Regions from separate parts of the Arthrobacter phoenicis genome, predicted to be linked through region 2. Evidence: riboswitches for the same ligand, from Rfam matches in the RefSeq annotation. Region 2 holds a riboswitch; each other region holds the start of a gene.

Region 1 (4,909 bases), 1.4 Mb from region 2:
CAAAGCTGGCCACGTGGATCTCCTCAGTGCTGTTCCCGGTCCGCAAGGTCACGGAATGATTGTAATGCGGTTAAACACCGGTGGAGCGGACCCATTGGCCCGCCCCACCGATTGTGAAACGTAGGTGTTACTCTGCGGCTGCAGCAGCCACGATGTTCACGACGCGACGGCCACGACGGGTGCCGAACTCGACGGCGCCGGGGGTCAGAGCGAACAGGGTGTCGTCGCCGCCACGGCCAACGCCGGCGCCCGGGTGGAAGTGGGTGCCACGCTGGCGGACGATGATCTCGCCGGCGGAAACAACCTGGCCGCCGAAGCGCTTCACGCCGAGGTACTGGGCGTTGGAGTCACGACCGTTGCGAGTGGAGCTCGCGCCTTTTTTATGTGCCATTTGGAATGCCTGCCTTCAAAAAATTCTGGGAAACTGCGGGAACCTGATCAGTAACGGAAAGTTACTTGATACCGGTGATCTTGACCTTGGTCAGTTCCTGACGGTGACCCTGGCGCTTCTTGTAACCGGTCTTGTTCTTGTACTTCTGGATGACGATCTTGGGACCACGGAGGTCTTCCAGGATCTCAGCCGTAACCGTTACCTTAGCCAGGTCCGCTGCGGCGGACGTGACCTTGTCACCGTCCACCAGGAGCAGTGCGGGCAGCTCAAAGGTGCTGCCGGCTCCACCGGGGACGCGGTTCAGGGTAACGAAGTCTCCAACAGAAACCTTCTCTTGGCGGCCGCCTGCGCGGACAATCGCGTACACCACTGGGGAACTCACTTCTCTCGACGTTTATTACTAGATTTGCGTGCGGAACCTGGCCCCGAACTACCGGAGCGGCTCACGCTGTGCCTCAACGCCGGCAGGTTCCCCGGGGGAACCCATGAGCTATCCCGTGGATCATCCGTCCCGCGTGGGGTGGACAGCTCCTCAAGGTCATAACCCAAGTGTTGGCGTAAGCACCGAAGATCAAGACTACGCTAATTTCGCCTTCGGCCGCAAACGAGGCAGGCCCCGGAGAGTCGGGCGTGACCGGTGCCACAGTGCCGTTTTCCAAGGAACCGGACCGGGCGCCGCAGCCGCTTTCGGGAACCGCGCCCCACCACCTTACCGGCAGCGGCTCCCGTTCCGGGTCAGGCGTGCAGCCTCGGCGCGTCGAAGAAGTCCACCTCGAAGCGCACGGAGTGGACGAAGGCCTCGGTCATGGCGCCCCGTTCGGCGGCGGAACCGCGGCGGGCGGCGGCGTCCGTGTAGCGGATCGCCTGCCGGGTCGACGCGGCGAAGGCCTCGTCCGCGTATGTCCGCAGCCAGGCCGCGTAGGGGTGGCCTTCGTCCGCGCCCGCGGCGAGGAACTGCGCGTGCAGCGCGGCGCCCACCTCGGCATAGAGCCAAAAGCAGGGTAGCGCCGCGGCCACGAGGACCCCGTAGCTGCCGGCCAGGGACGCAGCGTGCAGGTGGTCCACGTAGGACTTGGTGACCGGACCCTGCCGCCGCGGGGTGCCCGCACGCCCGGCCAGCCAGCTCCGGTGCAGTTCCGACTCAACCTCCAGGCACTGGGCGGCCGAGCGTGACCAGAACAGCTGCTCTGCCTCCGTCGGGGCAAGCGCTGCGGCGCGGGACAGCACCCGGGAGTAGCCGTTGAGGTAGAGCGCGTCCTGGCCGAGGTAGTAGGCGAACTCATGCTCCGGCAAGGTTCCGTCCGCCAGACCCCGGATGAAGTCCAGGGCATAGATTTCCGTCAGGCCCTCCGCGGCGAGGGGCTCGAGGCCGGTGGCGAAGTCGCCGGGTTCCTTGAGGTGTTCCGTGAACTGTTCCGTGCCGGGCCCGGGCGCCGGTTCCGTGGGCTGGGCGAGGTGGTGGAAGTGGTGGACGGGTCCGTTGCCGGAGCCGACGTCGAGCCGTCCGGCCTCGCGCAGCGCCCCCAGCAGCCAGGGCTTGACGCGGCGCAGCGCGGTTTCCCAGTCCCCGCCGGCGGCGTAGGCCGTGGCAAGGGCCGAGGACAGCGAGCACCCGGTGCCGTGGCTGTTGCGGGTGTCGACCCGCTCCCCCGGCACCACCACGGTTTCGCTGCCGAGCAGTCCGGCGCTGTTGACCAGCGCGTCCGGGCATCCGCCGTCGGCGTCCTCCTCGAGGTGGCCGCCCTTGACCAGGACCGTGGTTCCGGCCAGCGCGGAGAGGCGTTTGCCCTGCTCCAGCGCCTCCGCCCAGCCGGCGGCGACCGGTTCGTCCAGCAGGAGGGCGAGTTCGGCCAGGTTGGGGGTGACCAGGTCGGCGAGCGGCAGCAGGGTGTGCAGCGCCGCCACCGCCGATTCCTGCAGCAGCCGGTCACCGCTGGTGGCGACCATGACGGGGTCCAGGACGACGACGGCGGGCCGGGTGCGTTCCAGCCACGCCCGTACCGCGTCGATGACGCCGGCGTCGCCGAGCATGCCGATCTTCACGGCATCGATGGTGATGTCCTCGGCGATGGCGTCCAGCTGCTCGGTCAGGAAGGCGGCGGGCGGCACGTGCACGGACCGGACGCCGCGGGTGTTCTGGGCGGTCAGGGCCGTGATGGCGGCCATGCCGTAGCCACCCATGGCCGCGATGCTCTTCAGGTCCGCCTGGATTCCGGCACCGCCGGTAGGGTCGGACCCCGCGATGGCGAGGACCCTCGCCACCGGGGCCTGCCCGGTGGCGTCGTCGGCCGTGCCGGCCGACGCATCGGGTCCGGCGGCGTCGTCGGCAGCCTGCTCTGCCGGGAACACCGTCTGCAGGAAGGTGGCGCCGGGGACGGTTGACAGTGCCGCGGGTGCTGCCGCGGGTTGGGTCGAAGACAAGAGACATCCCTTCGCCGGTGCTAACCGGACAGGTTCAACGGGTGTGGATCTCAGCCGGCCCGATGCGCGGCACCCCGTGTCGCGTTCCAGCGTAGCGCCCCTCCCCGGGTTCTCCCGTTCCTGTCCGCCCCTCCGGCCGGTCTCCCCCTTAACCGGCTCTCGGGTACCGCCCGGAGTCGACGCTTCGAAACGTCGAGTCCGGGAGATACCCGCGAGTGGTACGGAGCGGTACCGAGTGGTGCGGCGGCGGAGCGGTTACAGCTCCGAGGCCGGTACGCCGACGCCGAGGATGATCGGGCCGCCGTTGTCCTTGACCACGGGCTTGACCGTTTCCGGTGCCTTGGCCTCGTGGACCGAGCCCTGGCCGGACGCGCTCGAGGCCTGCCGGTGCTGCTCGACGGCGGTCTCGTTGGCCGCCCCCTGGGCACGGCTGGCGCTGCGGTGCCGCCGCGGACGGCGCTGACCGGTGACCGGTTCCGCAGCCGCGGGGGTGCGGGCGGCGACGGGGGCCGCCACCGGTGCGGCCGTCTTCGGAGCCTCCTGCTGCCGGGTGTCCTGCTTGGGAGCCTGCTGCGGGGCGGGTTCCCGGCGCGCTTCGGGCTCGGCCGCGCGGTTGCGGGCGTTCGGCGGCTGGATCCGGGCCGTGCGGGCACGTCCCCGGCCCCGGGTTGCCCGGGACTGGTCAGCAGACCGACCGGCGGCCGGAGCCTCGGCGGGTACCTCAGCCTCCGGGGCAGGGGCTTCCACGGACCGTGCCTCCACAGCCGGCGCTTCCACGGACGGGGCGGCCTCGCGGGCCGCGGTCTCCGTGGTCCCGGACTGGCGGTTCCGCGAGTCCGAGTCGCCCAGGTTGGCGAACGCCTCGGTCAGCAGGTCCAGGGTCAGGGCCGGCTGCGGCGCCTGCTCGGCGTGCTCGACGAAGGGCAGGGCCACCTGCTCGCCGCCGAAGGTCAGCACGGCGGCGGGACGGCCGGCTGCTTCCTCGGTGGAGGCCAGCTCGACGGCGGCGTCAAGGGCCGCCTGCCGGGTCTCGGCGTCGGGCGCTGAGGTGGCGTCGCCGTCGTGCAGGTGGGCCGCGTGGGCCGCCGCCGCGATGTTTGCCAGCGCGGCCCGGGTAGCTTCTGCCTTGGCGTGCCGCTCGGCCTCGGTGGGCTCGTGGTGTCCGGCAGCCGGTGCCTGCTGCTGGACCTCGGTGCCCTGGCCGCCCTTGCCGCGGCGGCGCTTGCGCTCGTTGCGGGCGGCGGGCTGCTGCTCGGTGCGCGGAACGTGGTGTTCCGCGGCGACGGTGTTGGCGCGGCGGTGCTCGACCGGCTCGTCGTGCGTGACGACGCCTCGGCCGGCGCAGGCCTCGCACTGCTCGCCGAAGACTTCCAGCAGGCCGGTGCCCATCCGCTTGCGGGTCATCTGCACCAGGCCCAGCGAGGTAACCTCGGCGACCTGGTGCTTGGTCCGGTCCCGGCCCAGGCACTCCACCATGCGGCGCAGCACGAGGTCGCGGTTGGATTCCAGCACCATGTCGATGAAGTCGATCACGATGATGCCGCCGATGTCGCGGAGGCGCAGCTGGCGGACGACTTCCTCGGCCGCTTCCAGGTTGTTCTTGGTGACGGTTTCCTCGAGGTTGCCGCCGCTGCCGGTGAACTTGCCGGTGTTGACGTCCACCACGGTCATGGCCTCGGTGCGGTCGATCACGAGGGAGCCGCCGGAAGGCAGGAAGACCTTGCGCTCCAGAGCCTTGTGGATCTGCTCATCGATGCGCCAGGCGGAGAAGATGTCCGTGTCCTTGGTCCACTTCTCGAGCCTGCCCACCAGGTCCGGCGCCACGTAAGTGACGTAGGCCTCGATGGTGTCCCAGGCCTCCTCTCCGGAGACGATCAGCTTGGAGAAGTCCTCGTTGAACACGTCGCGGACCACCTTGATGGTCAGGTCAGGTTCGCCATAGAGGAGCTCCGGGGCGAGGATCTTGGTGGACGTGGCCTGGCTTTCGATGCCTTCCCACTGGGCGCGCAGACGGTTGATGTCATGCGTCAGTTCCTCTTCCGAGGCTCCCTCGGCCGCGGTGCGGACGATCACGCCGGCGTCTTCCGGCAAGCGGTC
Region 2 (4,909 bases):
CTCAGGTTCTGCTTGCCCTGTTCCATCCGGGCGACGGCGCTCTGGCTGGTGCCGAGCTCGGCGGCAAGCTTGCCCTGGGTCCAGCCCTTTTCGCCGCGTGCGTCCTTGAGGACCGTGCCGAGGTGTTCTGCAGTGGGAAGCGTCATACCCAAGAAATATCACAGCTGAGCTACCGGCCGCCTCCGGAAGCGCTTCAAAGCGCGTAACGTCACACCCCTAGTCGGATGGTGCGATAACCCTCCAACGTCACTGCTGCCCGAGGAACACCATGTTCCAGGTCCCGGCGGCGACGGCGGCGGCTACCGCCGACCCCGCGATCACCATTCCGCCCAGAACTACCCACACGTCCAGCCCGGTGAAGCGCGCCTGCCGGGCCCAGGTCCGCCGGGCCCCGCCGAAGCCGCGCGCCTCCATGGTCACCGCCAGCCGCGACGCCCGCCGAACCGCCTGGACCAGCAGCCCGAAGCTCTGCCCCAGCATGGCCCTGGCGCGCTGCGCCGGGCTGCCGTGCGAGCCCACGCCGCGGGCCCGCCTGGCCATCCCGATGGTCTGCCATTCCTCCGCCATGAGTCCCACCAGCCGCATCGCGGCCAGCGTGCCCAGCACAAACCGGTGCGGCAGCCGGGCCTGCTGCGCGAGGGCGTCGGCCAGGTCAGTGGGGTCGGTGCAGCTCATCAGCAAGACGGCCGGCAGCGCGATCGCCAGGCCGCGCAGCAGGAAGCCCAGGCCCAGCTGCAGCGAGCCCTCGCTGATGGACCAGAGCCCCACGTCGACCAGGATCCGGCCCCGGTCCGGGGCGAGGATGGCTGTGCTCCAGCCGCCCAGGGCGGCGGCCAGGATCAAGGGCCAGCCGCGGCGCCAGAGCAGGGTGGGGGTGAGCCCGGCCAGTGGGAACAGCAGCACCTCGAAGACCAGGGCCACGGACGCGGAGACCCAGTCGATGGACAGGGCCAGCGCCACGGTGATCAGGACGACGCCGGAGAACTTGGCCAGCGGGTTGGCGCGGGCCAGCAGGGCGCGGTTTCCCTCCAGGGTCAGGGCTTCCCTCATGCCGCCGCCCCCTGGAGCTTGAGTTCGTCGCCGCCGAGGACGTCACTGAATTCGGCGTCGTGAGTGACGGAGACGACGGCGGTGCCAGCGTCCAGGAGTTCGGAGAGGAAGGAGGCCAGCTCGGCCCAGGTGTTGGCATCCTGGCCGAACGTGGGTTCGTCCAGGACCAGGACTTGCGGGTGGGCGGCCAGCACGGTGGCCACGGACAGGCGCCGTTTCTCGCCGCCGGAGAGGGTGTACGGGTTGGCGTCCACCAGGTGCCGCAGCCGCAGCCGCTCCAGCAGTTCGTCCACCCGGTCCGCGCCGCGGCCGAGCTGCCGCGGCCCGAAGGTCAGTTCGTCCAGCACCCGGCCGGTCACGAACTGGTGTTCGGGTTCCTGGAAGACCGTGCCGATCCGCGGGATCAGCTGCTGTGCCTTCCAGACGTAGGGGTCGATGCCCGCGCCGGCGCTGAGGTCGGTGGTGGCGGACACGGTCCCGGCCACCGGGGCCAGCAGCCCGGCGAGGGTCAGGGCGAAGGTCGATTTCCCGGCGCCGTTGGGCCCGGTGATGGTGAGCGCGCGTCCGGCGCGGACCTGCGCGGCGATGCCCTCCTGCACCGGCACGGGCGGCACCGGCCGGAAACGGGTCCGGAGGCCGCCGCGGCGGGGACGGTCGCGGGACACGGCCAGGGACTCTGCGGCCAGCAGCAGGCGGCCGGCCTGGAGGCCAGGCTCCGGACCCTGCCCGGTTACGCCGGCGCTCCGGGCACGGGTGGCGGGCACGTGGCCCGGGACCCAGACTCCGGCGGCGATCAGCATCTCCCGCGCCTCGGCCAGGACCCGGTCCGGCGGCCCGTCCAGCAGCACCGCGGATTCGCCCGCGGTGCCGGGCTGGAGCACCACGATCCGGTCCACCAGGTCCTTCCACACGGAAACCCGGTGTTCGACCACCACCAGGGTGGCGCCGGTCCGGTCCAGGCAGCGGCCCACAGCGTCGCGGACCTCCAGCACGCCGGCGGGGTCAAGGTTGGCGGTGGGTTCGTCCAGCAGCAGCAGCCCGGGCCGCATGGCGAGGATGCCGGCCAGGGCCAGCCGCTGCTTCTGCCCGCCGGAGAGGGCCGAGGTCGGGTGCCCCAGGGGCAGGGACCCGAGCCCGACGTCGTCGAGCGCCTCCCCCACCCTCGCCCAGATCTCCGCGGGCGGGACGGCGAGGTTCTCCGCCCCGAACGCGACGTCGTCGCCCACGCGGGAGAGCACCACCTGGGTCTCCGGGTCCTGCTGCACCAGCCCGGCGCGTCCGCGCCGGTCCCGGGGCGGGGCACCGTCGATCAGCAGGCTGCCGGCCTCGTCGGCGTCGTCGGCATCCGCGTCCGCGCCGCCGCCCTCGCCGAGGACCCCGGCGAGGGCGTGCAGAAGGGTCGACTTACCGGCGCCGGAGGGACCCAGCAGCAGGACGCGTTCGCCCGGGCTGATGTCCAGGTCCAGTCCGCTGATGGCGGGGCGGGACCGTCCGGCGTGCCGCCAGCCCCAGCCGCGGGCGGTGACCGCGGCGGGGCGGACGTCGTCGGCGTTCATGCGCGGGGTGTCAGGAGAAGACGGGTTCGGTGGCCGCCTTGCGGGAGGCGAAGGAGGCCAGCACCCCGGTCCGGGCCAGGCCGCGGGTGGCGATCCAGGCCAGGCCGCCGGCGATCACGGCACCGGAGATGGCGCAGAAGACGATGTAGGCGGCCTTGTCCCCGGCCTCGAAGGCGATGTTCCAGCCCCAGGGCAGGAAGCAGTCGTTCAGGCCGCAGAAGAGGCCCGCGCCGGCGCCGGCGAGCAGGGAGACCGGGAGGTTGAACTTGGTGTAGCGGAACGCGGCGAAGACCAGCTCCGCGCCGAGGCCCTGCAGGATGCCGGAGATCAGCACGGTGGTGCCGTACTGGGAGCCCATGATCAGCTCGCCAGTGGCGGCAACGGCTTCGCAGAACAGCGCGGCGCCGGGCTTGCGGACCACCAGCATGCCGAGGACCGCGGGGATCATCCAGCCGCCGGCGTAGAGGCCGGTCAGGGGCGGGTAGACGGCGGTGAGCGGGACGGACACCACGTTGGCGCCCTGGTCCCAGGCCCAAAAGATGACGCCGCCGGCGATCGCGATCAGCGCCGCCAGGACAATGTCGACCACGCGCCAGCTCTTCTTGCCGGCTGCTGTGGCGCGGGGGGTGGAAATATCGGTCATGTCGTCCTCCTGAGGTACAGGAGGGGAGGGTGTTCCGGCCACGGCGGCCGCTGCCGCGTGTTCCGGACACCCTGAGAACTCGACTCCCTTGCGCCGGTACTAACCGGATCAGGTTCGAGGGTCTGCGGCTGTCCGCACTCTCAGCGCCCACCTACGGTTCCCGGATTCCTCCGGAAGGGTCCGACGGCGGCGCTCCCCTGTCGTTGTGAATGTCGCCCGTGTGGGCTGGGCCAGTTTACACCCGCGCCGCCGGGGCCCGCCTCCCCTTCCGGCCGAGCCCGATCAGCACGATGCCGACCGCCACGAACGGCGCCCAGGGTGCGCTCCGGTCTCTGTCCATGCCCGACGGTAGGCCGGGCGGCGCGCGGCGGACAGGGGCGTCCGCCCCGGACCGGTGTGCCAGTAGGCTAGGGGCAGTCCTGTTTCCACCCGCAAGGAGCACGAAATGAACATTGTCATCAAACTGCTCGGCACCGGCATCAGCCTGGTCGCCGGTCTCGTCGGCACCAAGCTCGTGGACACCGTCTGGGAGAAGACCACCGGCAACAAGCCGCCGAAGGGCCACGACGACGACGTCCCCACCACGCTGCGCCAGGCCCTGACCTTCGCGCTGATCTCGGCCTCGGTGAGCGCCGTCATCCAGGTCCTCGCCAACCGCGGCACGCAGCGGGCCATCACCCGCTTCGCCAAGACCCAGGACATCGTCTAGGCGCACCGCACCACCAGACTCCGACGGGGAGTCCCCCGGGCATCAGTCCCGGCGGGGCTCCCCGTCGTCGTTGAAGCCGCGTTCCCCGGCGGCCTGCTGCACCACCGCTTCCAGCTCGTCCGCGCTCAGCAGCTCCGGGTGGAGATGCTTGGTGCGATAGCCGGCACGGCCCACCATGTGCGCGGAGACCGGAACGGTCAGCAGCTGGAAGATCCACGCGACCACCAGCACCGGCCACACCCACCAGGTGCGCATCTGCAGGCCCACGGCGCACAGCAACAGGAACAGGCCCAGGACCTGCGGCTTGGTGGCGGCGTGCATCCGGCTCATCAGGTCCGGGAAGCGGAGCAGGCCGATCGCCGCGCCGAGGGACATCAGCGCGCCCACCACCATGAACACTCCGGACACGGCGTCGATCACCGGGTCTGCGGAAAAGGTCTCATGATTCATGGGGATGCCTCCTCCGGTCGGCCACGAAGCGGGCCACGGTCACCGAGCCGACGAAGCCGATGATCGAGATCGCCACCAGCAGCATCAGGTTGTTCAGGTGCCGGTTGACGGCCATGTCGATGCACAGCGCCGCGCCCAGGATGGCCAGCAGCACGTCGGCGGCGAGGACCCGGTCCAGCAGGGACGGCCCGCGGGCGATCCGGATGATGGCGCCGCCTGCCGCGAGGGACAGGATGACGGCGGTCACGGCCAGGACGATCGGCATCATGCGGCTGCCTCCTGTTTGAGGGCGGAAACTTCCTCCGGGGTGCCCATGATCCGGATCAGGCCGGCCTCGGTGTCCCGAACGTCCTTGCGGAGCTTGGCGGCGTCGTCGGCGTCGCGGACGTTGATGCCGTGGATGTAGAGCGTGGACGTGGTCCGGTCCACCTCCACTACCAGGGATCCCGGGATCAGCGAGATGACGTGCCCGGTGGCGGTGACCAGGAGGTCCGAATGGCT
Region 3 (4,909 bases), 1.2 Mb from region 2:
TGGCCGCCGTCGAACGGCCCGACCGGGTCCAGTCCCTCACGCTGGTGGAACCGGCCTGCCTCTCCCTGACGGCGGAACTGCCGGCCACCGCCGCGCACCGGGCCCTGATGGAACCGCTCTTCGACGTCCGGCACAGCCTGGGCGACGAGGACTTCCACCGCGAATTCGTCCGCCGCGTCTTCGCCGCGCACGCCCCGCTGCACGGGGCCGCCGGGGAAGTCGCGGCGGACAACGCCCGGGAGGCGCGGCGGCTCCGGCTGCAGGCCCCGGCTTGGGAGGCTCCGCTGCACATTGTCCCGGGCGTCCCCACCCTGGTCCTCACCGGCGGCTGGGAACCGCTGTATGAGGAGATCGCCGGCTACCTGGTGGAGACCGGCGCCCGGCACCGAACCGCCCCGGGCGGGCACCGGCCGCAGGACTCACCGGAGGGGGACCGGGCGATCCGCTCCTTCATCGCCGACGTCGTCCGCAGCCGGCACGCCCGCGCCTCCTAACCTCGCGCCTTCTAGTCCCGGGCCCCCTAGTCCCGGCCAGCCCCCACACCCGGATCCGGCAGGTAGACCTTGCCGCCGGAGGCGAGGAACTCCTCGCTCTTCTCCCGCATGCCCGCGTCGGCCCGGGCCGCCTGCGCCTCGGCGGAACCAAACTCATTCCGGATGTCCTGGCTGATCCGCATCGAGCAGAACTTCGGCCCGCACATGGAACAGAAGTGCGCCGTCTTGGCCGGCTCGGCGGGCAGCGTCTCGTCGTGGAAGGCCTCGGCGGTGACCGGGTCCAGGGACAGGGCGAACTGGTCCCGCCAGCGGAACTGGAAGCGGGCCTTGGACAGGGCGTCGTCCCGCTCGTGCGCGCCGGGGTGGCCCTTCGCAAGGTCAGCGGCGTGGGCGGCGATCTTGTAGGTGATCACGCCGGTCTTCACGTCGTCCCGGTTCGGCAGGCCCAGGTGTTCCTTGGGTGTGACGTAGCAGAGCATGGCCGTCCCGTACCGGGCGATCTCGGTGGCGCCGATGGCGGAGGTGATGTGGTCGTAGCCGGGCGCGATGTCGGTCACCAGCGGTCCCAGGGTGTAGAACGGCGCCCCCTTGCACAGCTCCTGCTGGCGTTCGACGTTTTCCCGGACAAGATGGAACGGGACATGGCCAGGGCCCTCCACCATCACCTGGACGTCGAATTCCCAGGCCCGCTGCGTGAGCTCGGCAAGGGTGTCCAGTTCGGCGAACTGAGCGGCGTCGTTGGCGTCCGCCGTCGATCCCGGCCGCAGCCCGTCACCGAGGGAAAAGGCGACGTCGTAGCGGGCGAAGATGTCGCGGAGCTCGTCGAAGTGGGTGTACAGGAAGTTCTCCCGGTGGTGTGCCAGGCACCAGCCGGCCATGATGGAGCCGCCGCGGGACACGATCCCGGTGACCCGGTTGGCGGTCAACGGCACATACCGGAGCGGCACCCCTGCGTGGATGGTCATGTAGTCCACGCCCTGCTCGCACTGCTCGATCACGGTGTCCCGGAAGATTTCCCAGGTTAGCGCGTTCGCCTCGCCGTTGACCTTCTCCAGGGCCTGGTAGATCGGGACGGTGCCGATCGGGACCGGGGAGTTGCGGATGATCCACTCGCGGGTGGTGTGGATGTCGTCGCCGGTGGAGAGATCCATGACGGTGTCGGCGCCCCACTGGGTGGCCCACTGGAGCTTGTCCACCTCCTCCTCGATGGAGCTGGTGACCGCCGAGTTACCGATATTGGCGTTGATCTTCACCAGGAAGGCCTTTCCGATGATCATCGGTTCGGACTCGGGGTGGTTGATATTCGCCGGGATGATGGCCCGGCCGGCGGCGAGTTCGCTGCGGACCAGTTCGACGTCGCAGTTCTCGCGCAGGGCGACGAAACGCATCTCGGGGGTCGCTACGCCCTGCCGCGCGTAATGCATCTGGGTGACGGTCCGGCCGGGGAGGGCCCGGCGCGGTGCCGGGGGAGCGTTGCGCCACTCCGCCGAGGCGGCCCCGCGGCGGACCGCGGACTTGCCGTCGTCGAGGAGGCTGCGTTCCCGTCCCGAGTAGGGCTCGGTGTCCCCGCGTCCGGCAATCCAGTCGGCCCGAAGGGGCGGCAGGCCCGCCACCGGGTCGCTGCCCGGCCCCGCCGTGCGGTAGGCCCGGAACGGGGGATTCGGGGTGCCGCCGGGGGAGGGTTCCAGGGCGATGTCGGTCACCGGGACCCGCAGGCCGTCGCCTTCGATGTAGGCCAGCGTGTGCGACGCGAGGGCAGGGCTGTGCTGGGAATTTGTGGTGCTCAAGGGTTACTCACTTCCTTCGCCGGCATTACCCGGACAGGTTCAACGGTCGCAGGCTGCCTCAGCCCGATCTCAGCCCCTGCAAGGGCTCCCGTGTGGTCGTAGACGAAGCTATCACAGGGCCCCGATCGCGGCTCCAAGGTTCCGTCTCCCGCGATTAGGCTGGGACTCATGAGCGGCATCATCGAATTCACCGGGCCCGTCCTCACCTCCGTGAACCGGGAGCGGCGCGGCCTGTGGTCTGTGGACGGGGTGCTGACCTTCGACCGTCCGGAGGCGGCCCCGGACCAAGTCATCGACGGGTGGGTAATCCCGGGATTGGTCGACGCCCACTGCCACATCGGGCTCGGGCCCGGCGGTGACGTCGACGCCGGCGTCGCCGAAGCGCAGGCGCGCACGGACCGTGACGCCGGGACCCTGCTGGTCCGCGACGCCGGGGCGGTGCATGACACGCGCTGGATCCAGCAGCGGCGGGACCTGCCCCGGATCATCCGTGCGGGCCGGCACATCGCCCGGAGCCGTCGCTACCTGCGCGGCCTCGCCGTCGAGGTTGAACCCGGTGACCTGGTCGAGGAGGTCCGGAAGCAGGCGCGGGCGGGGGACGGCTGGGTCAAGCTCGTGGGGGACTGGATCGACCGCGACGCCGGGGACCTTGCCGCAAGCTTCCCCGCCCGCACCGTCAGGGACGCCGTCAGCGCCGCGCACGACGAGGGCGCCCGGGTCACCGCGCACTGCTTCGCCGAGGACACCCTCGATGACATGCTCGACGCAGGCATTGACTGCATTGAACACGCGACCGGGCTGCTGCCCCGCCATCTTCCGCGTTTCGTCGACCAGGGCGTGCCGATTGTCCCCACCCTGATCAACATCGCCACCTTCCCGGACATCGCCGCGCAGGCCGAGCCCAAGTTCCCGCGCTACGCCGCCCACATGCGCGCGCTCTGGGAACGCCGGGCCGAGCGGGTCCTCGAGGCCTATGAGGCCGGGGTGGCCATCTACGCGGGCACCGACGCCGGGAGCGTCATTGCCCACGGGCGGATCGTCGACGAACTGGAGGCGCTGCAGGCGGCCGGACTGGGCCCGGCCGCTGCCCTTGACGCCGGCGCCTGGTCCTCCCGGGCCTGGCTGGGCGCCGCCGGAATCGCCGAGGGTGCCCCCGCCGACGTCCTGGCCTGCGCCGCTGACCCGCGGCGGGATCTCTCCGCGTTGCGGAACCTGCGCGCCGTCATCCTCCGCGGGGACGTCATCGGCGCGGCATCCGCGGAATAAATTGAAGCTTCAAGTAATTTTATCTGGTGAGAGCCGCCGAATGACGGCAAACCCCCCCAACACCGGAGTGATGCAATGACCACCAGCGCCGCCACCCAGGATCTCTTGCCGGCCGACCTCTCGATGGGCACCGTGATGCTCAAGGTCGGCGACCTGGCAATGATGACCGACTACTACCAGCGCGCCCTCGGCCTGGAGGTGGTGGCCGAGCAGGACGGCGGCCTCTACCTCGGACGCGGCCGCACGCCGCTGGTGCACATCGCCCCGGCCCCGGGACTGAACCTCCCCTCCCGGGGCGAGGCCGGGCTCTTCCACACCGCCCTCCTGTTCGAGGACCAGGCGGCGCTGGCCGCCACCGTCGCCACCGCCGCCCAGTACGATCCCCGGTTCTTCACCGGCAGCGCGGACCATCTGGTCAGCGAGGCCTTCTACTTCAGCGACCCGGAGGGTAACGGGATCGAGCTGTACTGGGACCGGCCGCGCGACGAATGGTCGTGGGACGGGGCGAATGTTGTCATGGACAGCCTGGCCCTGCCGCCGCAGCGCTACCTGGAGCAGCACCTGACCGAGGCGTCGCTCGCCGGCCAGCGCGAAACCGGCGCCGGCGTCGGGCACGTGCACCTCCAGGTCGGCGACGTGCAGTCGGCGCACGACTTCTACGTCGGGACCCTGGGCTTCGAAAAGACCGCAGGCTGGCACGGCCAGGCCCTCTTCGTCTCGGCGGGCGGGTACCACCACCACATGGCCATGAACGTCTGGAACAGCCGCGGCGCCGGCCCCCGGCGCGACACGCTGGGCCTGGGCGAGGTGCTGATCGAGGTGCCCTCCGGGGATGACGTCGGCGCCCTCGCAGACCGGTTGAAGGTCGCCGGCGTCGCGTCCCACCACACCGGCGCCGAGCTCCGGTTCGATGACCCCTGGCGCAACCGGATCCGGGTCGCCGTCCGCTGACCGGCCTCCGGGCCGCCAGCCGATAGGCTGGGAGCACGCCACACGCCGCGGCCCCCGCGCCGCCCGAAATCCAAGGATGAGCCCCGTGGGATTTACCGAAGTCTTCGTCGCCACCCATGACGCCGCGCTCAAGCGGGCCGCCGCACTCGCCGGGGGCGCCCCCGCCGGTCCGGACGCCGTCCGGATCGAAGGCATCAGCGACTACGAGATCGAACGGCTGGGCGACCTCGCCGGCACCGCCGTCCACGCCGCCGGCGCCGACTATGAACTCGCGATGGTCGACGTCTCCAGCGACGCACTGCTCGGCGTGCCCGCCGCCATGGTCCGAACCCTCGCCGAGCTGCTCAGCTACGAGACCGACGAGGGCGAGAGCGTCTTGGCCGATGTCGCCGGGCAGTGGGCGGCCGAGGA
Region 4 (4,909 bases), 860 kb from region 2:
TGGATCATCTTCCAGGCAGCGGGCCTCGGCTACCAGCCGGGCCTGACCTGGATGCCGTGGATCCTGCCGCTGCTGCTTGCCGCGGCCGCCGCGGTTGCCGCCGTCGTGCTCCTGGGCCGGTCCCGCACCGCCCAGGACACGGAGCGGCTGAACGCGATCCTGCGCTCCTAGGCTCCTACAGCGCCTGCTGCAGCACCCAGCGGTTGCCGTCCGGATCGCTGACGTGGGCGAACAGGACGCCGCCCATATCCTCGATTTCGCTGACCTCCGCCCCGCGGCCCACCAGCTCCGCGCGCGTCGCGGCCAGGTCCGGCGTGACCAGTTGCAGCCCCTCCAGGCTGCCGGGCTTCATGCCGGTCATGCCCGTTCCAATCACGATCGACGCCGCGGAGCCGGGCGGCGTCAGCTGGACCACCCGCATTCCCGGGATGTGTTCGACGTCGTGGTCCAGCACGAACCCCAGCCGTTCGGAATAGAACTCCTTGGCCGCGTCGACGTCGGCCACCGGAACCTGGATCACTTCAAGGCGCATCTGCATGCGCCTAGGCTACCCCGCTCCCCCGTCCGGCTCGTCGCCCGTCCCTAGAGGAACTCGGCGCGGCCTTCCATGCCGGAGGATGCCAGCGCGTGCTCGCGGCGCGGGATGCGGCCGGCCAGCCGGGCCAGGCGGCCCGCGGCGACGGCGTGTTTGAACGCCTCCCCCATCAGCACCGGGTTCTGCGCCCGGGTCACCGCGGTGGCCAGCAGCACGGCGTCACAGCCCAGCTCCATGGCCAGCGCCGCATCCGAGGCCGTGCCGATGCCGGCGTCGAGGACCACGGGCACCGAGGCCCGGGAGACGATCAGTTCGATGTTGTGCGGGTTCAGGATGCCCAGGCCCGTGCCGATCGGCGCGCCCAACGGCATGACTGCGGTGGCGCCGAGGTGCTCCAGGCGCAGCGCCAGGACCGGATCGTCGTTCGTGTAGGCGAAGACCTTGAACCCGCGCGCCACCAGCTGCTCGGTGGCGTCGGCCAGTTCCAGGGCGTCCGGAAGCAGCGTCTGCTCGTCGGCGATCACTTCGAGTTTCACCCAGTCCGTCTCCAGCGCCTCGCGGGCCAGTTCGGCGGTGAGCACCGCGTCGCGGGCGGTGAAGCACCCTGCGGTGTTGGGCAGCACCCGGATGTTGCGGTCGGCCAGCAGCTGAAACAGCGATCCGCTCTCCGCCGGGGAGTAGCGGCGCATCGCCACGGTGGTCAGCTCCGTGCCGGAGGCTTCCAGTGCCGCGCCCAGGCCATCGAGGCTGGGCGCGCCGCCGGTGCCCATGATCAGCCGGGAGCCCAGCTCCACGCCGTCGAAGGTCACCGGGTCGCGGTGCGCCGCGGCCTTCACGGCGGGCTCCTGTGCGCTGTCTGCTTCGTTCATGCCGTTCATCCTCCCTGTACCGCGGTGACGAGTTCGACGTCGTCGCCCTCGATGAGTTCTGTCGCGTGCCACCGGCTGCGGGGCACGACCTCGGCGTTGCGTGCGACGGCGACGCCGAGTTTGCGTCCGTCCGTGGCCTGGCCGTTATCCGCCAGGGGCCGTCCGGTGACGCCGCTGACGAGGGCGCCGACCGTGGCGTTGTCCGGGAGCGCGTGCGGCTTCCCGTTGAGGGTGATGTTCATGCTGTTGTCCTGTGGGTCGCGGGGTGGAGAGCATTGGTACGGCTGGGCGCCCGGGTGGTCGCCTGGCTGGTCGACTGGCTGCGCTCAGCGTCGGCGTGCGGGCGGTCGAAGCGGTCCGGGAGGAACCCGTCCCAGCGCGGGTCCGGGGTGCCGTCCAGCAGCTCCCGGCAGATGGCGGCGGCGGCCGGGGTCAGCAGCACCCCGTGCCGGAAGAAGCCGGTGGCAATCACCAGGCCCGGGACGTGGCCGCCGCCGGGGGCACGGACCCGTCCCAGCAGCGGGGCGTTGTCCGGGGTGCCGGGGCGGGCCCTGGCCGTGGCCTCGACGAGTTCCAGCTCGGCGACGGCCGGGACCAGCTGCTGGGCGTCGCGCAGCAGCTGGTAGACCCCGCCGGCGGAGACCGCCCGGTCATAAGCCTGGTCCTCGCGCTGGGTGGCGCCAACCACCACGGTGCCGTCCCCGCGCGGAACGATGTAGACCGGGATACCCCGGACCAGCCCGCGGACGGTGGAACTCAGCAGGGGACGCAGCCGCTCGGGCACCCGGAGCCGGAGAATGTCGCCATGGACCGGACGCAGCGGCAGGGTGAGCCCGGCCGGGAGGTCCTGCAGGGCGGCGGCGCCCAGGCCGTTGGCCACGATGGTCTCGGCCGCCCGGACCTCCCCTCCCCCGCTGAGCCGGACGCCGGCAACCCGGCCGTCCGCCTGAATCAGGCCCTCGGCGCGGTGCGGGACGGCCCGGAATCCGGTGTCGGCGGCCAGCAGGGCTCTGATCCGGGTGATCAGCCGGCGCGGGTCCACCTGGTGGTCGGCGGGGATCTCGAAGGCGCAGGAGATCGCCGGGCTGAGCAGCGGTTCGCGGCGGCGGGCCTCCCGCACGGTGAGGGGTTCGACGGACAGTCCCGAGGCCAATTGGAGGGCGCGCAGGTCCGCGAGCGCCTGCCGGTCCGCGGCGTCCGCCCCCACGGCGAGGGTCGGCGTCGTCAGGTAGCCGGTGCCGGCTCCCCCGTCACCGCCGTCGGCGAGGCGGCCGGCGAAGGCGGGCCAGAGCCGGGAGGACTCCAGCATCAGCGGCAGGAGCCCCTCCTCCTGGTAGTGGAGTTCGCTGACGGGGGCCAGCATGCCGGCGGCGGCCCAGCTGGCCCCGTCCCCGGGGGCGTCGTCGACCAGCGCCACGGTCCGCCCGGAGCGTCGGAGTTCCCACGCGATGCCGTGGCCGATCACGCCCCCGCCAATCACGACGGCGTCGACCGCGTCTACGGCGGTCCCAGGGCCGGGGGTGGTGTTCATGGGTTCCTTCCCTACGCCGGTACTAGCCGGATCAGGTCAAGCGGTCGGCTCTGACGCCCTCTCAGCCCTGCGCCGTCGACGGCGTGCGGGGCTCCCGCGGTATGCGCCCAGTTTAGAGGAACTACGCTTGGGGCATGAGCCAGGACGTCCACAGCACCGCCCGTTTGTACCTCTGCACCGATGCCCGCAAGGACCGTGGAGACTTTGAAACCTTTGTCGATGCCGCGTTTACCGGGGGCGTGGACATCATCCAGCTCCGGGACAAGACCATCGAAGCCGCGGAGGAACTCGAACTCCTGGAGGTCCTGCACACGGTCGCAGCGCGCCACGGCCGGCTGTGGGCGGTCAACGACCGGGCGGACCTGGCCTCGCTGGCCGGCGCCCCGGTGTTCCACATCGGGCAGAAGGACATTCCGTTCGGTGCGGCCCGTGACTTCCTCGGCAAGGACACCGTGATCGGCCTGTCCACCCACACCCCGGAGCAGGTCGACGCCGCCATCGCCGCCGCGCCGGGCCGGAGCGGGCTGGACTACTTCTGCGTGGGCCCCGTCTGGGCCACCCCCACCAAGCCCGGCCGTGCCGCCGTCGGCCTGGACCTGGTCCGCTACGCCGCCGACGCGATCGAGCGCGCCGAGGCCGCGGGCGACGGCGGCAAGGTGGCCGGCGTCGTGCCGTGGTTCGCAATCGGCGGCATCGACCTGACCAACGTGGAGCAGGTCCTCGACGCCGGGGCCCGGCGGATCGTGGTGGTCCGGGCGATCACCGAGGCCGACGACCCCGCTGCTGCGGCACAGGCCCTGCTCGCCGCCCTCGACGCCCGGGCGTAAACGCGGCCGGGTACTTCGGGCGCCGGGCGGGTGCAGGCTCTCTACCCGGCGAGGCCCAAGAGGGTCATCCGGCGTGAGTGCGCCGTGGCCAGCGAGGTCAGCAACGCCCGGACCGGATCCGTGCCCGCCGCGACGCCGTTGCCTGCAGCGCCGTTGCCCGTTGCCCCGTTGCCCGCTGCTTCCGAACCCTGGACGCCAAGGAAGGCATGGTCGGCCGCGACCCGCTGCGCCTGGGTCAGCGCCTCGCCGAGGAGCCGCCGTGCCCACAGCGCCAGCCGGGAGGCCAGCCGTGGATCGTCGGCCAGGGCCTGCTTGAGCCGTTCGCGCAGCACCCCGGTGGCCTCTTCGGAGGCCTGGACCTGCTCCACCAGTGCCGCGGTGGCGGGATCCAGCCGCGGAATCAGGGAGCGGTAGAAGTCGGCGGAGACGGTGTCGATGACGTACGCCTTCATTAGCGACTCGAACCAGTCGGCCGGCCGCGTCCGCTCATGGAAGTGGTCAACCGAGCGCTGGAACGGCACCATGGCGCCCTCCACGTCCTCGCCCATGTCCTGCAGCCGGGCGCACACCAACTCGTAGTGCTCGAACTCCCGCACCGCCAGCCGGCCCAGCACGGCCCGGTCCCGGAGGGTGGGCGCATAGCGGGCGTCGGAGGAAAGCCGTTCAAAGGCGGAGAGTTCGCTGTAGGCCATCACGCCGAGCAGGTCCGTGAGAAAGCGGTGATCGCGGGCGGAATCCGGCGTCGGAGTGCTCATCGTTCAAGACTAGCGGCGGATTTCGGGCTACCCTGACTTTCGTGTCTCACCATCGCCTGACGCCGAGCGTCCGCCAGCAGCAAAACCAGCTAGCCAAGGCGCTGAAGGCCCTGCGCACCCTCCTGGAACTGCCCGGGCCGTTCCCCGAAGAGGCGCTGCGCGACGCCGAGGCGGCGGTGGCCGGGCACGAACTCCCCGGCCTGGACCTGACGCACGTGGAGTTCGTGACGATCGACCCGGCGTCGTCCACGGATCTGGACCAGGCACTGTTCATTGATCGCTCCGGGGACGGATACAAGGTCTTCTACGCGATCGCCGATGTCCCCTCCTTCGTGGCCCCCGGCGGCCCGCTCGACGCCGAGACGCGCCGCCGCGGGCAGACGTTCTACACG

The links. A riboswitch is a leader RNA that binds a small molecule or an ion and turns the genes downstream of it on or off. The one in region 2 is predicted to bind thiamine pyrophosphate.
Region 1: it holds a riboswitch for thiamine pyrophosphate, as region 2 does, so the genes downstream of both, ABC337_RS15725 (bifunctional hydroxymethylpyrimidine kinase/phosphomethylpyrimidine kinase) here and ABC337_RS09095 (ECF transporter S component) in region 2, are expected to answer to the same signal.
Region 3: it holds a riboswitch for thiamine pyrophosphate, as region 2 does, so the genes downstream of both, thiC (phosphomethylpyrimidine synthase ThiC) here and ABC337_RS09095 (ECF transporter S component) in region 2, are expected to answer to the same signal.
Region 4: it holds a riboswitch for thiamine pyrophosphate, as region 2 does, so the genes downstream of both, thiO (glycine oxidase ThiO) here and ABC337_RS09095 (ECF transporter S component) in region 2, are expected to answer to the same signal.

Annotation. Positions count from the first base shown of each region.
Region 1 is NZ_JBDFMK010000001.1:3,321,211-3,326,119, reverse strand. It holds gene obgE (GTPase ObgE) at 1-13, opposite strand, end outside; gene rpmA (50S ribosomal protein L27) at 128-391, opposite strand; gene rplU (50S ribosomal protein L21) at 453-761, opposite strand; gene ABC337_RS15725 (bifunctional hydroxymethylpyrimidine kinase/phosphomethylpyrimidine kinase) at 1,127-2,653, opposite strand; TPP riboswitch at 2,802-2,899, opposite strand; gene ABC337_RS15720 (Rne/Rng family ribonuclease) at 3,068-4,909, opposite strand, start outside.
Region 2 is NZ_JBDFMK010000001.1:1,951,611-1,956,519, reverse strand. It holds gene ABC337_RS09110 (UDP-N-acetylglucosamine 1-carboxyvinyltransferase) at 1-146, opposite strand, end outside; gene ABC337_RS09105 (energy-coupling factor transporter transmembrane component T family protein) at 247-1,050, opposite strand; gene ABC337_RS09100 (ABC transporter ATP-binding protein) at 1,047-2,606, opposite strand; gene ABC337_RS09095 (ECF transporter S component) at 2,617-3,249, opposite strand; TPP riboswitch at 3,317-3,458, opposite strand; gene ABC337_RS09090 (DUF4235 domain-containing protein) at 3,695-3,958, shown strand; gene mnhG (monovalent cation/H(+) antiporter subunit G) at 4,001-4,408, opposite strand; gene ABC337_RS09080 (MrpF/PhaF family protein) at 4,398-4,676, opposite strand; gene ABC337_RS09075 (Na+/H+ antiporter subunit E) at 4,673-4,909, opposite strand, start outside.
Region 3 is NZ_JBDFMK010000001.1:3,190,372-3,195,280, forward strand. It holds gene ABC337_RS14950 (alpha/beta fold hydrolase) at 1-494, shown strand, start outside; gene thiC (phosphomethylpyrimidine synthase ThiC) at 521-2,281, opposite strand; TPP riboswitch at 2,276-2,383, opposite strand; gene ABC337_RS14960 (amidohydrolase family protein) at 2,450-3,547, shown strand; gene ABC337_RS14965 (VOC family protein) at 3,623-4,498, shown strand; gene ABC337_RS14970 (hypothetical protein) at 4,584-4,909, shown strand, end outside.
Region 4 is NZ_JBDFMK010000001.1:2,814,881-2,819,789, reverse strand. It holds gene ABC337_RS13310 (hypothetical protein) at 1-171, shown strand, start outside; gene ABC337_RS13305 (VOC family protein) at 176-538, opposite strand; gene ABC337_RS13300 (thiazole synthase) at 583-1,404, opposite strand; gene thiS (sulfur carrier protein ThiS) at 1,410-1,646, opposite strand; gene thiO (glycine oxidase ThiO) at 1,643-2,935, opposite strand; TPP riboswitch at 2,926-3,043, opposite strand; gene thiE (thiamine phosphate synthase) at 3,070-3,762, shown strand; gene ABC337_RS13280 (ferritin-like fold-containing protein) at 3,804-4,517, opposite strand; gene ABC337_RS13275 (RNB domain-containing ribonuclease) at 4,559-4,909, shown strand, end outside.